2 linked regions of the Tistrella mobilis genome follow. The protein of the gene in region 1 interacts with the protein of each later gene in a pairwise test. Links are inferred from orthologs where the notes say so. Each region holds a gene or a part of one and is shown on either strand. Other genes may lie near its edges.

The links.
Region 2: the proteins of P7L68_RS17790 (region 1) and rlmB interact in binary tests that used the Escherichia coli proteins (3 or more experiments, as listed by UniProt). The link is inferred for Tistrella mobilis from one-to-one orthologs.

The regions. Positions count from the first base shown.
Region 1 is NZ_CP121017.1:2,647,552-2,654,038, reverse strand. What follows is about bases 1,335-4,205. They hold P7L68_RS17790 (NAD(P)H-hydrate dehydratase), read left to right. Parts: upstream 1,335-1,922; coding sequence 1,923-3,488; downstream 3,489-4,205. Other genes in these bases: P7L68_RS17785 (malonyl-CoA decarboxylase), read left to right, coding at 3,593-4,205; P7L68_RS17795 (hypothetical protein), read right to left, coding at 1,381-1,749; P7L68_RS17800 (endonuclease/exonuclease/phosphatase family protein), read right to left, coding at 1,335-1,370. Also shown: P7L68_RS17810 (aminotransferase), read left to right, coding at 1-467; more of P7L68_RS17800, read right to left, coding at 768-1,334; more of P7L68_RS17785, read left to right, coding at 4,206-5,089; P7L68_RS17780 (hypothetical protein), read left to right, coding at 5,189-6,487. UniProt on the Escherichia coli protein: Bifunctional enzyme that catalyzes the epimerization of the S- and R-forms of NAD(P)HX and the dehydration of the S-form of NAD(P)HX at the expense of ADP, which is converted to AMP.
Region 2 is NZ_CP121017.1:622,726-629,310, reverse strand. Bases 1,216-4,184 are described here. They hold rlmB (23S rRNA (guanosine(2251)-2'-O)-methyltransferase RlmB), read left to right. Parts: upstream 1,216-2,249; coding sequence 2,250-3,119; downstream 3,120-4,184. Other genes in these bases: P7L68_RS08600 (ATP-binding protein), read right to left, coding at 3,065-4,184; tuf (elongation factor Tu), read right to left, coding at 1,216-1,692. Outside these bases: preprotein translocase subunit SecE, read right to left, coding at 1-4; more of tuf, read right to left, coding at 502-1,215; more of P7L68_RS08600, read right to left, coding at 4,185-4,573; P7L68_RS08595 (winged helix-turn-helix domain-containing protein), read right to left, coding at 4,563-5,285; P7L68_RS08590 (DegQ family serine endoprotease), read right to left, coding at 5,518-6,585. UniProt on the Escherichia coli protein: Specifically methylates the ribose of guanosine 2251 in 23S rRNA.

The sequences.
Region 1 (6,487 bases):
TGACCGGCTGGAAGGTCGGCTATCTGGTGGCGGATGCGCCGATCGCCGCGGCACTTGGCCGGGCCCATCAGTTTCTGACCTTCACCACCGCCCCCAATCTTCAGCGGGCGGTTGCCCATGGCTTGACCATGGACCGCAGCTATTTCGACGGCCTGGCGGCGGACCTCGCAGCCAAGCGGGATCTGTTGTCTGCCGGGCTGCGCCGGGTGGGCTTCGACGTGCTGGCTGCCGAGGGGACGTATTTCATCGGCGCCGACATCCGGCCGCTGGTCGGCGACATGGACGACGTGGAGTTCAGCCGCCGTCTGACGGTGGAGGCGGGGGTGACCTGCCTGCCGTTCAGCGCCTTCTATCAGGCGGGCGATATCCGCAACTTCGTCCGCTTCTGCTTCTGCAAGCGGGAAAGCGTTCTGGAAGAAGCGGTTGCCCGGCTGGAACGTTTCTTTGCCGCCGGCGGCTTCCAGTAGGCCCGCAGCGCCTGAGCGGAAAAACTCGCCGGGCCGCTTCACAAACCGCTTGACCCGCCACGGGCCGGCGTATTAGAGAAACGGCACTCCGGTGGCGGGTGTAGCTCAGTTGGTTAGAGCGCCAGATTGTGGCTCTGGAGGCCGTGGGTTCAAATCCCATCACTCGCCCCACTCCCCCTCCTGTCGCATGTGACAGTATGAGGGTCAGAGACCCGGATAGAGATTTAAGCCGGTTCTAGCGATCGGCGAAAGGCGCGGATGCCATCTGGTTCCGCGCCTTTCGTATTTTCGGCACCGGGTTCAGAGTGGCAGGTCGATCAGCAGGGCGTCGTGGTCCGAAAGCCCGCCATGCGGCAGGATCCGCACCGACGGCTGCGGCAGGTCTCCGGCAATCAGCACCCGGTCGAGACGCAGCCGGAGTGGTCCCAGGCGAAAGCTGCCGCCGGCAGGTGTGGTGTCCTGCCAGCCCCGCAGGCGCAGCGCCTCTGGCCAGTTGAAATCGCCGGCGATCAGGGCGGGGCGATGGCCCGCCACCACCCCAAGTTCCCGCCGATGGGCGAGAGGGCCGTGGGACAGCTGCAGATTGGCGGCAACGGGTCCCCGGGGGGTAAGGCGAAAGAGCTGCGCGATGCGCGGCCAGGGCCAGCCGCCGAGCATCAGCGGCTGAACGGGGCCGACCGGATCATGCCGCCGCCAGATGAGATGGCCCTCGGCGCTGCCGCGGAGCGGGAAGGCCGCGGTGAAAGCCGATGCACCTCCCAGCAGCCGGCCGAGTGCCGGTCCGTCCCCCGGGCGGGTTTCCTGCGCCATCAGCAGATCCACCTCCAGATCCCGCAGCTGCCCGGCGATGCCGGCAAGGCGGCGGTCATCGGGGCGCTTCAGGTTCCAGCACAGGAGGCGCATCCGGTGCCGGTCAGCCCGCGGGCGGTGCGCTGCGCTTCTCGGCCAGCGCCACGAATCCGCGGGCAAGATCGGCAAGGGCATGTTCCGACCGCTCGCGGTGCTCGTTGAGGGTTGCTTCAAGCCGGGCGAGCCGCGCCTCGATCTCGGCGATGCGGCCGTCATCCACCGCCGCCGCCGTTGTGGCTGCCGGAGCCGGGGTGGCGGGATCGTCCCAGCGATTGCTCTCTGCGGCATGGACGGCCTGGGCTTCGGCGAAGGCGCGGATCGCTTCGGCAAGCCAGATGCCGAGCGTCTGCCCGGACGCCTGGGCGGCACGTTTGGCGATGTCGCGGGCATCTCGGTCGACGCCTTTCACGCTCCAGGGCGGTGTGGTCGCCATCGTCTCCAGGGCCTCCGGGGTGATTGGGGTCCGTGTCGTGCAGGGTGACATCCCGAACTTTAGGTGTGGGGCAGGATTCTTGTCAAAGCCGGCCCGCACGCCGAAGATGCGGAGCGTGTCGCGCGGGCCTCGCCCCTGCGGCCGACCTCCATCGCTGGAAGGACCTGCGAGCCATGAGCCACGAGCTGCTGACCTGTGCCGAGATGGGTCGCGCCGACCAGGCCACGATTGCCGGCGGAACCGCCGGTATCGTTCTGATGGAAGCCGCCGGCGCGGCCGTGGCACAAGAGGTGATGGCGGCCATGGGGCCGCAACCGAGGCGCGTTATGGTTCTGGCGGGCCCGGGCAACAACGGCGGCGACGGCTGGGTGGCCGCCCGGCATCTGGCGGCGGCCGGTTGGCCGGTCGAACTGGCCTCAATGGTGGATCGGGAGGCGCTTCGCGGCGATGCCCGTCTGGCCGCTGATCAGTGGATGGGCAGCGTGCTGCCGATTTCACAGGCAGCCGCTCGTTTTGCAGCCATGCCCGACGAGACGGTGCCGCCGGTGGTGATCGACGCCCTGTTCGGTGCCGGCCTGTCACGACCGATCGAGGGAGAGCTGGCCGATCTTCTGGCCTCGCTCGCCGCCTCGACTGCAAGGGTGGTCGCGGTGGACGTGCCGAGCGGCGTATCGGGAGACGACGGCGCGGTGATGGGCATGGCAGCCCCGGCCGTGTTGACCGTGTCGTTTTTCAGGCCCAAGCCCGGCCATTGGCTGATGCCGGGCCGTGCCCTGCGCGGCCGGCTGGTGATCGCCGATATCGGCATCCCCGACAGCGTGCTGCGCGAGATTGCGCCTGCCACTATGCTCAACCGTCCGTCGCTCTGGCGCCGTGCCCTGGGGGCACCCATGGCCTCGGACCATAAATACCGGCGCGGTCATCTGGTGGTGGCTGGCGGTCCGCCCGAGACGGCGGGGGCGGCGCGGCTTGCGGCCCGGGCGGGCCTTCGGGCAGGGGCGGGGCTGGTGACCATCGCCTGCCTGTCGGACGCGCTCTCGATCTATGCCGGTGCCGATCCGGCAGTGATGACCCGGGTGGCGCCGACGCCCGAGGCCTTCGAGCAACTGCTCCACGACCGCAAGGTGGCGGCCGCCGTGCTCGGGCCGGGGCAGGGGGTGGATGCGCTGACCCGTGACTGGGTGCGTCGCGCGCTGGCCCGGCTGCCCGCTGCGGTGCTGGATGCCGATGCGCTGACGGCCTTCGCTGCTACACCCGACCTGCTGTTTGATCAGATCCGCGAGGTGACCGGTCATGGTGCGCGGGTGGTGCTGACGCCGCATGACGGCGAATTTGCCCGGATCTTTCCCGACCTGTCCGATATGGGGCGGCTCGATCGTGCCCGGATCGCCGCCGACCACACCGGGGCGGTGGTGGTACTGAAGGGGGCAGATAGTGTGATCGCGGCACCCGGCGGGGCCGGAGCCCGCATCGCCATTAACGGTAACGCCCCGGCGCGGCTGGCGACCGCCGGGGCCGGGGATGTTCTGGCCGGCATCGCCGGCGGCCTGCTGGCCCAGGGGTTGCCGGCCTTCGAGGCGGCGGCGGCGGCGGTCTGGCTGCATGGGGCCGCCGCCCGCCGGCTGCCGCGCGGGCTGATCGCCGAAGACCTGCCCGATGCCCTGCCTGCGGTGCTGGATGCGGTGGCGCCGGGCACCGACCCGACCCTCGATCCGCTGGGCTTCGGGCTCGACGGCTGAGATGCCACGAAAGCTTCACCACTCCTGGGCATGTCAAGACTTGAACGCGAAGGTCCGCATCCCCTGATCCTCTGAAGGGCCGCAAGAGCCGAAGGAGGACCGCCGTGACCGATACCGTGACGCCCGCGCAGACCACGCTTCCCGTTCCGGCCGGAGTTGCCGTCACGCCGCCGCCCCCGACCGATACCGGGGCGGAAGGTCCGGGCTTTTTCGACCGGACCCTGGACCGGCTGAACCGGCTGTGGCGCGAGGTGTCGCAGCAGGCGCGGGCCCGCATTGGTGCGCCGATCCGACCCGAACTGCCGGCGGAGGATCTGGACCGGATCCGCGGGCTGATCCGCCAGTCGCTGGATGCCGTGGGCGGGGAAGTCTCGGCCCGGGCGCGCACGGCGGAACTGGGGCAGGTCTATCTGGGCCTGGCGCCGAAAGGCAAGGCCGCTTTCCTGACCCTGCTCGCCGCCGAGTTCGACGTGCCGCCGGCTGATCTGGATGCGGCCATGGCGGCGGTGCGTGACGCCGGTACCGATCAGGCGGCGCGGGTGGGGGCGCTGGAACGGCTGCGGGCGACCCTGGTGAGCCCGCGGGCGCGATTGCTGCGCCAGTTCAGCAGCCTGCCGCAGGGCGTGAAGTTTCTCGTTGATCTGCGCGCCGATCTGCTGCCGCTGACCCGGACCGATCCGGCCGCGCGCGGCATGGAGCACGAGCTGCGCGAGGTGCTCTCGGGGCTGTTCGACATCGGTCTGCTGGATCTGACCCGGATCACCTGGGATGCGCCCGCCGCCCTGCTCGAAAAGCTGATCGAATACGAGGCGGTGCACGAGATCCGTTCATGGTCGGATCTGCGCAACCGGTTGGAAAGCGACCGGCGCTGCTATGCCTTCTTCCATCCCAAGATGCCCCGCGAGCCGCTGATCTTCGTGGAAGTGGCCCTGGTCAAGGGGCTGGCGGGCGATGTTCACACCCTGCTGGACGAGACAGCGCCAACCGCGGATCCGGAAACCGCCGACACGGCGATCTTCTATTCGATTTCCAATGCCCAGAAGGGCCTGGCAGGCTTCAGCTTCGGTAATTTCCTGATCAAGCGGGTGGTCGAGGATCTGTCCCACGACCTGCCCAACCTGAAGACCTTTGCGACCCTGTCGCCGATCCCCGGCTTCAGGGCCTGGCTGGACGAGTGCCTGGCGGCCGGTGGGGAGGGGCTGCTGTCAGAGGCCGAGCGGTCGAAGCTGAAGGCCGCCTTGCCCAGGGACACCGACGGCCATCCGCTTGCGCTCGCGCTCGATCGCGACTGGCCGGCCGAGCCGCAGCTCGCCGAGGCGCTGAAGGCACCGCTGATGCGGCTGGCCGCCCGGTATCTGACCCAGGAGAAGACCCGCGGCCGGGCCCGGGACGGCGTGGCGCATTTCCACCTGTCCAATGGTGCGCGGGTGGAGCGGATCAACTGGCGCGCCGATCTCAGCGCCAAGGGGGTTCGTCAGTCAGCCGGCATGATGGTCAACTATCTCTACAAGCGCGGCGAGATTGAGGATAATCATGAGGCCTATACCGGGGGCGCGCATGAGGTCCGGGCCGGCTCTGCCGTACGGGGGCTGTTGCGCTGAATCTGAGATCTGTTGCAACAAGCTGGTGGTCGCCAGATCCGGGATACTTCCTTCATATTCTGAATGGCGAATGATCGCCGTCGATATGAGGAAAAGAACATGCCGGTTACTTATACAGCCCACTACCCGGGTGCTGTGGCGCGCGACCTCTCGGAGAAGCTCTCCGATTTTGTGACACCGATGGATTTCGGGGCGGTCGGCGATGGTGTCGCCGACGATACCGTTGCGGTTCAGGCGGCGCTCGACAGTGGTCGTCATGTGATGCTTGTGTCCAACCGGGACGGTCAGTCCGGTTTTGTGAAGCATCTGATCACGGCGCCGCTCAACGTGACGACTGATGGTCAGCGGATCTTCGGGTCCACCGGCGCCGGCTATATGGGGAAGGCGTCGATCAATTTCCCGACGCTCGGCGCAAACCAGGCAGTCATCAACGTCAAGTCGTCGGGTGTCGTCCTCGACAGCCTTATCGTGAAGGGGCGCGACAGCGACGGTTTTCCGGCCGGCTCGTCGATCATCTTCGCAAATGAAGATGCGGCCGTGGGGCCTGATACGGCCAACAACGGCGATGTGGATCTGACCATCAGTCAGTGCTCGCTCGGCGAGGCCGAGACACTGGTGCGGGTGACGGGTCGTACCATCCGGCTGACCAACTGCAACCTGGTGCGTGCCCGTGATGTCCTGCAGATCGACTGGCCGGCGGACTTCGAGGATGGTCCCAACGACGACAACACGGCATTGAGCGGCATGAGGGGCTATACCGTCCGCGACAATCGGATCCATGGCTGCACGGGCGGCTACATCGTGACCAACATTGGCGCAAACAAGGCCAACATGCGTGGTCTGATGGTGATCGGCAATTTCATCGACACCAATATCCGCCTCTTCCGGGGCGTTGCGAAAGATGCGCTCTTCTCGGACAACGTCGTGATCCACAGCACGGTGGCAGCACATCTTGTTCATCTCGAGGCCGGCTCCGACAGCGTGCGGATCGCCAGCAATATCTTCTACGGGATGGAGCCGAACCGCCTGGAGGCGACGCCAGAACACCCGATCGTCACGCGTGAGATCCATTCCGGCGTCCTCATCGCGGCGGCACGCAACGTCTCGGTGGATGGCAACCATTTCAAGCGTGTCAACAACGCGGTGGTCGACATCGGACCGGGCAGCGCCAACATCCTGGTGCGCAACAACGTCATGAAGGATGTGTGCCTCGCCAATATCGCCACGCCGGCGGCCGATCGGGCTCCTGTGCGCGTGAACGGCCAGTCGGCAGATGTCGATGGTCTGGTGGTCGACGGCAACATCGTCGACCAGTCCAACCCGACCGGTGGCTCGCTGATCGGGATCGTCAATCCCGGTTCGACGACCATCAAGAATCTGTCGGTCGGCGCGAACGTC
Region 2 (6,585 bases), 2.0 Mb from region 1 along the record:
CCATGGCTACTCTGTTCCGGATCTGCCGCCGGTCAGCCCGGGCGGCTCTGGGTCGGGGTCACGAACGCGCGGCGGAGAGGTTGGCAGGAGTGGAGGGACTCGAACCCCCAGCCCCCGGTTTTGGAGACCGGTGCTCTACCATTGAGCTACACTCCTCCACCGCCGCACGACACACCGGACCGGCCGATGCGACGTGCCCTTCAAAGATCACGGCCCACCTTCCTCAAAGCTTTCACACGATGCGTATCGCAGAAGGCCCGGTTCGGCAGACAAGGATCGCCGTCGCCCGCAGGTGCGGACGGGCCATCCTTCTAGCGCGTCATGTCCGACTTGTCGAGACACTTTCGACGCCCTGCGCGCAGTTCTTGGCGAAGCCTCCACCGCACCACCCGGCACCGCGGAGAAAACGCCGCGGCCCCTGCCGGACGGGGGTCCGGCAGGGGCCGCAAAGCGGGTCCGAAGGCTGCCGGAACCAGGGTTCCGGCAGCCTTCGGAGGAAGGTCAGGCCACGACCTTGGCGACGACGCCGGCGCCGACGGTACGGCCGCCTTCGCGGATCGCGAAGCGCAGGCCTTCGTCCATGGCGATCGGCGAGATCAGCTCGACGGTGACCGACACGTTGTCACCCGGCATGACCATCTCCGTGCCTTCCGGCAGGGTGATGACACCGGTCACGTCCGTGGTCCGGAAGTAGAACTGCGGACGATAGTTGGTGAAGAAGGGGGTGTGACGGCCGCCCTCTTCCTTGGTCAGGATATACGCCTCGGCGGCGAACTTGGTGTGCGGGGTGATGGTGCCCGGCTTCGCCAGCACCTGACCACGCTCCACGTCCTCGCGCTTCGTGCCGCGCAGCAGCACGCCGACATTGTCGCCGGCCTCGCCCTGATCCAGCAGCTTGCGGAACATCTCGACGCCGGTCACCGTGGTCTTCGTGGTGTCGCGCAGACCCACGATCGCCACTTCCTCGCCGACCTTGATCACGCCGCGCTCGATACGCCCGGTCACAACCGTGCCGCGGCCCGAGATCGAGAACACGTCTTCGATCGGCATCAGGAACGGCTGGTCCTTCGGACGATCCGGGGTCGGGATGTACTCGTCAACCGCACGCATCAGCTCAAGGATCCGCTCGGCGCCGATCGACGGGTTCGTGCCCTCGATCGCAGCCAGAGCCGAGCCCTTGATCACCGGAATGTCGTCGCCCGGGAAGTCGTAGCTGGCGAGCAGCTCCCGCACTTCCATCTCGACGAGCTCCAGCAGCTCCTCGTCGTCGACCATGTCGACCTTGTTCATGAACACGACAAGCGCCGGAACGCCGACCTGACGCGCAAGCAGGATATGCTCGCGGGTCTGCGGCATCGGACCGTCCGCCGCCGACACGACCAGGATCGCGCCGTCCATCTGCGCCGCACCCGTGATCATGTTCTTCACGTAGTCGGCATGGCCGGGGCAATCAACATGCGCATAGTGACGGGCTTCCGTCTGGTACTCGACATGCGCCGTGTTGATGGTGATGCCGCGCTCCTTCTCTTCAGGAGCCTTGTCGATCGAGTCGTACGACGTATAGGTCGCTCCGCCCGTCTCGGCCAGAACCTTCGTGATCGCAGCCGTCAGCGTCGTCTTGCCATGGTCCACGTGACCGATCGTGCCGATGTTCACGTGCGGCTTGCTGCGCTCGAACTTTTCCTTACCCATCCTGCTCAAACCCGACTAGAGAGCTGTACCGACGGAGAAAACGCGGCTGCCCAAAGATTTCGGGCCCGCGAGGGTAGCATTTCCGGGATCTGGAGCGGGTGACGGGAATCGAACCCGCATAGCCAGCTTGGAAGGCTGGAGCTCTACCATTGAGCTACACCCGCGCCCGCGCGACCAGAAGGCCACCCCCGTGTGAGGAAGGCCGGTCACGCCTGCATCCGCGACCAGGCTGCGCTGCAGGGAAAGTGGTGGAGGGGGTTGGATTTGAACCAACGTAGGGAAAACCCGGCAGATTTACAGTCTGCTGCCATTGACCGCTCGGCCACCCCTCCATGGGTGCTTCCTGCACCGCGCCTTGGCGACGGCACTATGGAAATTCGCGGGAAGAAGTCAACGAGAATGTTGCTGGGCACGCATTCGAAGACCTTGTCCCACGATTGCGAACCGGTACCTGGGTACGGGTCCGCTTGACGAAGCCTTGTTCCCTGCCCCATGAAGAGGCCGGAACCGGCCGCGTCGAACGCGGTGTAGCGCGTTCGTAACGAAACCGAGGACCGATGTCAAACCAAGATCGCCGTCGACCGTCAAATCGTGATTCAGCACATCGTGATCAGGCACGGGCCGGCCGCAGCCGGGGACGGGGCGACCAGGGCGGCCGCGACACCGGCGGCGGGCTCTGGTTCTATGGCCGCCACCCGGTCGAGGCGGCGCTCGCCAATCCGGCGCGCAGCCTGCACCGGCTGCTGGTCGCCGAACGCTCCGAGGCGGCGAGCGATCCGAAACTCTCCGCCCTCGCCCGCAAGCGCAACCTGCAGATCGAGACCGTCGCCCGCGCCGAGATCGACCGGCGGTTCGGCGAGGATGCCGTGCATCAGGGCATCGCGCTTCAGCTCGCCCCCCTGCCCGAGCGGGACCTTGAAGCCACCCTGGCCGCCGTGCCGGAAGGCCCGGCCCTGATCGTGGTGCTGGACCAGGTGACCGACCCGCATAATGTGGGCGCGATCCTGCGCGCCGCCGCCGCCTTCGGCGCCGCCGCGGTGATCACGACCGAACGGCGGGCGGCTCCGGAAAGCGCCGTGCTCGCCAAGGCCGCTTCGGGCACGCTCGAACTCGTGCCGCTGGTTCAGATCGGCAACCTCGCCCGCGCACTCGACGAGCTGAAGCGGCTGGGCTGGTGGTGTGTGGGCCTCGACGGCCATGCGACGCAGGATGTCCGCGCCGCCGGCCTGCCCGACCGCCTGGTCCTGGTCATGGGTGCAGAGGGCCCGGGGCTGCGCCGGCTCACCCGCGAGACCTGCGACCTGCTGCTGCGCCTGCCGATCTCGGACCGGGTGGAAAGCCTGAACGTCGCCACGGCGACCGCCGTCGCCCTTTATGCGCTGGGCCCGGGCCGGAGCGGCGCAGAGAGGGGCGGTTCGGAGGCCTGATCCAGAGCCCGGGGCGCAGCACCGTCTCGCGGCAGCCTCAACTCCACGGCGAGCCCGGGCATGGGCTCGCCGGGTGCCGTATCGGCCAGCACCAGCCGGCCGCCGTGCAGCCGGGCCACGGCATCGGCAAGTGCAAGCCCCAGCCCGCTTCCGGGCCGGCTGCGGGCCGGATCGAGCCGGGCATAGCGCTCCACCACCCGCGCGCGTTCCGCCACCGGAACCCCCGCCCCGCGATCCTCGACCCTGATCACGATCCAGGCCCCGTTCGCCTCGGCGGCGAGCCGGATCGCCACCGGCCCGGCGCCGTGTTTCAGGCTGTTCTCAAGCAGATTGGCCACCGCGCGCTGCAGCAGCGCCCGGTCGCCCGGCCGCGTGATGTCGGGGTCGAGCACGCTCGTGACCGGGCGGCCCTCGTCCTCGAACGGCAGTTCGTAGATCTCGGCCAGTTCCGCCACCAGGGCGGTCAGATCCACCAGCGCCCAGGCGGTGCGGCCGGCACCGCTTTCGGCCCGGGCGATGGTGGTCAGCGCCTCGAAGGTCTGGATCACCCGGTCGATTTCAGCCACCGCCTCGTCGAGCCCCGCGCGCGCCGCCTCGCCGTCGCCGTGTCCGATGGCGGCCGCCGCCTCTTCCGCCGACACCCGCGCCCGGGCCAGCGGCCCGCGCAGGTCGTGGGCCATGGCGTCCGAGGCGAGCCGGCTTGCGGTCATCAGCCGGGCGATCTCGTCGAGCATTGCATTCACGGCATCCGCCAGGCGGTCGTATTCGTCTCCGCTGCCGGCCACCGGCAGCCGTTTTTCCATGTCGCCGGCCATGATCCGGCGGGCGGCCTGGGCCATGGCATCCACCCGGGCCAGCGATCGCCGGGCGAGGATCCAGCCGCCGTATAGGCCCAGCAGCAGCACCAGCCCCATCGACCAGGCCGAGGCCTCGGTCACCAGCTCGCGGAACCGGGCGCGCTCGGCCAGATCCCGGCCGACCAGCAGCCGGAAACCGCCCGCCAGCTGATAGACCCGGACCCGGGCCGTGCGGCCATCGGCCAGTTCGGCATCGATGGCACCATCCGCCGTCACCTCCGCCGTCCGCGGCCAGGCATCCAGCGTGCCCTCGATGGGCACACCGTCGGGTGCCGCCAGCAGATAGATGCCGCCCAGCCCCATGCCGGGTGTGGCCCCCGGATTGGGCCCGGGCCGGCCGCGCGGCGCGCCGGAGCGGGCGCGCACCACCTCGATCAGCCGGCCCAGCCCTTCGATCCGGTACTGTTCGGCCAGGCCGCGGACCTCGGCATCCAGCGTCTGGTCGATCTGCTGGTCGATCAGGGTCAGCGCCGCCCAGGTCACCGCCCCCAGCACCAGGCCGGTCGAGGCCACGAAAACCGCCAGATACATGGCGACGATCCGGGCAGCGGAGGTGCGGCGCAGATGCCGGAACAGCCCGGCCGCATCAGCGGTCATCGTCGTCTCCGGCGCCGGCACTGCCCCCCTGGGCGATGTCCTCCATCCCCAGCGAATAGCCGCCGCCGCGATGGGTGCGGATCAGCGGCCGGCCGAAGCCCCGGTCGATCTTCTGACGCAGCCGGCTGACATGCACCTCGACCACATTGGTCTGCGGCTCGAAATGGAAGTCCCAGACCCCTTCATACAGCATGGCCCGGGTCACCACCTGGCCTTCATGGCGCATCAGGAATTCGAGCAGCCGGTATTCCTGCGGCCTGAGGTCGATGGCGCGGCCGGCGCGGGTCACCCGCCTCGTGCGCAGATCGACCTCCAGATCCGCCACCACCAGCCGGTCGGTGGCCGTGGCCTGCACCGGGCGGCGGCCCAGCGCCTCGACCCGGGCGACAAGTTCGACCGCGGCGAAGGGTTTGGAGAGATAGTCGTCGCCGCCGGCCTTCAGCCCCCGCACCCGTTCATCGACATGGGCAAGGGCCGAGAGGATCAGCACCGGGACGCCCTGTCCGGCGCCGCGCAGCGCCCCCAGCACCGCCAGCCCGTCCAGCCCCGGCAGCATCCGGTCGAGCACGATGACGTCATAGCCGCCGCCGGTGGCGAGAAACAGCCCCTCGCGCCCGTCGGGCGCCCGATCGACCACATGTCCCGCCTCGGTGAGCGCGCGCGTCGCCTGCTGGGCGGTACGGTCGTCATCCTCGATGATCAGGATCTTCATCGGCCGGCATGTCCTGAAGCGGTGGGCAGGAGCGGGTTGTGGAAAGACGCGACGCGGGCGGGTGCCCCCGGGGATGGTGGCACCCGCCCGCGTCTGCCCGCAAGCATCGCATCTGCCCTGCGCTGCCTGCGGGTCGAGGATCCGGAGCGACCAGGAGGGAGGGTCAGCCGCTCCGGGGGGCGTCGGCCGGGCCGGTGCGCGACCCGGACGACGTCAACCGGTCAGCTGGCGATCACTTGATCTGGACCGCGACGAAGCGGCTCTCATTGCCGCGGGCGACCAGCAGCAGGATGTGGTCGCGCTTGCGGGCACGGGCCTCGTCGATCAGGGCCGTCACCTGAGAGGGGCGATCGACCGCCGTGCCCGCCACCTGCTCGATCACGTCACCGGGGCGCAGTTCCGGGCCGGGACCCGGGCGGGGCCGCTTGTCGTCGCCTTTGGGCGGCAGAATGTCGACCACCGCCACACCCTTGACGCCGTCGTCGATGCCCAGCCGCTGGCGCAGCCCGTCATCGATCGGGGCCAGGCGCACGCCCAGCGCATCCACCGCGACACCGGCGCCCGGATCGGCATGATCGCCCTGCTGGTTGGCCGCCAGATCCTGCGGGCGCTCGCCCAGACGGATGCGGATATCCTTCTGGTCGCCCTGGCGGCGGACGGTCAGGCCGACCCGGTCGCCCGGCTGCAGATCGCCCACCTTGCGGGTCAGGTCACGGGCATCCTTCACCGGCTGGCCGTCGATCTGCACCACCACATCCCCGCGTTCCAGCCCGGCATCGCCCGCCGGGCTGCCGGGCAGCACCCGGGCGATCAGGGCGCCTTCCGGCTTGTCCATGCCCAGCGCCTCGGCGATCTCGGGCGTCAGCGGCTGGATTTCCACGCCCAGCCAACCGCGGGAGATGCTGCCGCTTTCCTTCAGCTGTGCAATCACCTTGGTCGCGATATTGGCCGGGATCGAGAAGCCGATGCCCACCGACCCGCCATTCGGGCTGTAAATGGCGGTGTTGATGCCGATCACCCTGCCGCTTTCGTCGAAGACCGGGCCGCCGCTGTTGCCGCGATTGATCGCGGCATCGATCTGCAGGAAGTCGTCATAGGGGCCGGCATTGATGTCGCGGTTGCGGGCAGAGACGATGCCCGCGGTCACCGTGCCACCCAGGCCGAACGGATTGCCGACCGCCAGCACCCAGTCGCCCACGCGGGCGGCGTCGCTGTCGCCGAACTGAACCGCCGGCAGGTCGTGGCCGGCCTCGATCTTCAGCAGGGCAAGGTCGGTCAGCGGGTCGCGGCCCACCAGCGT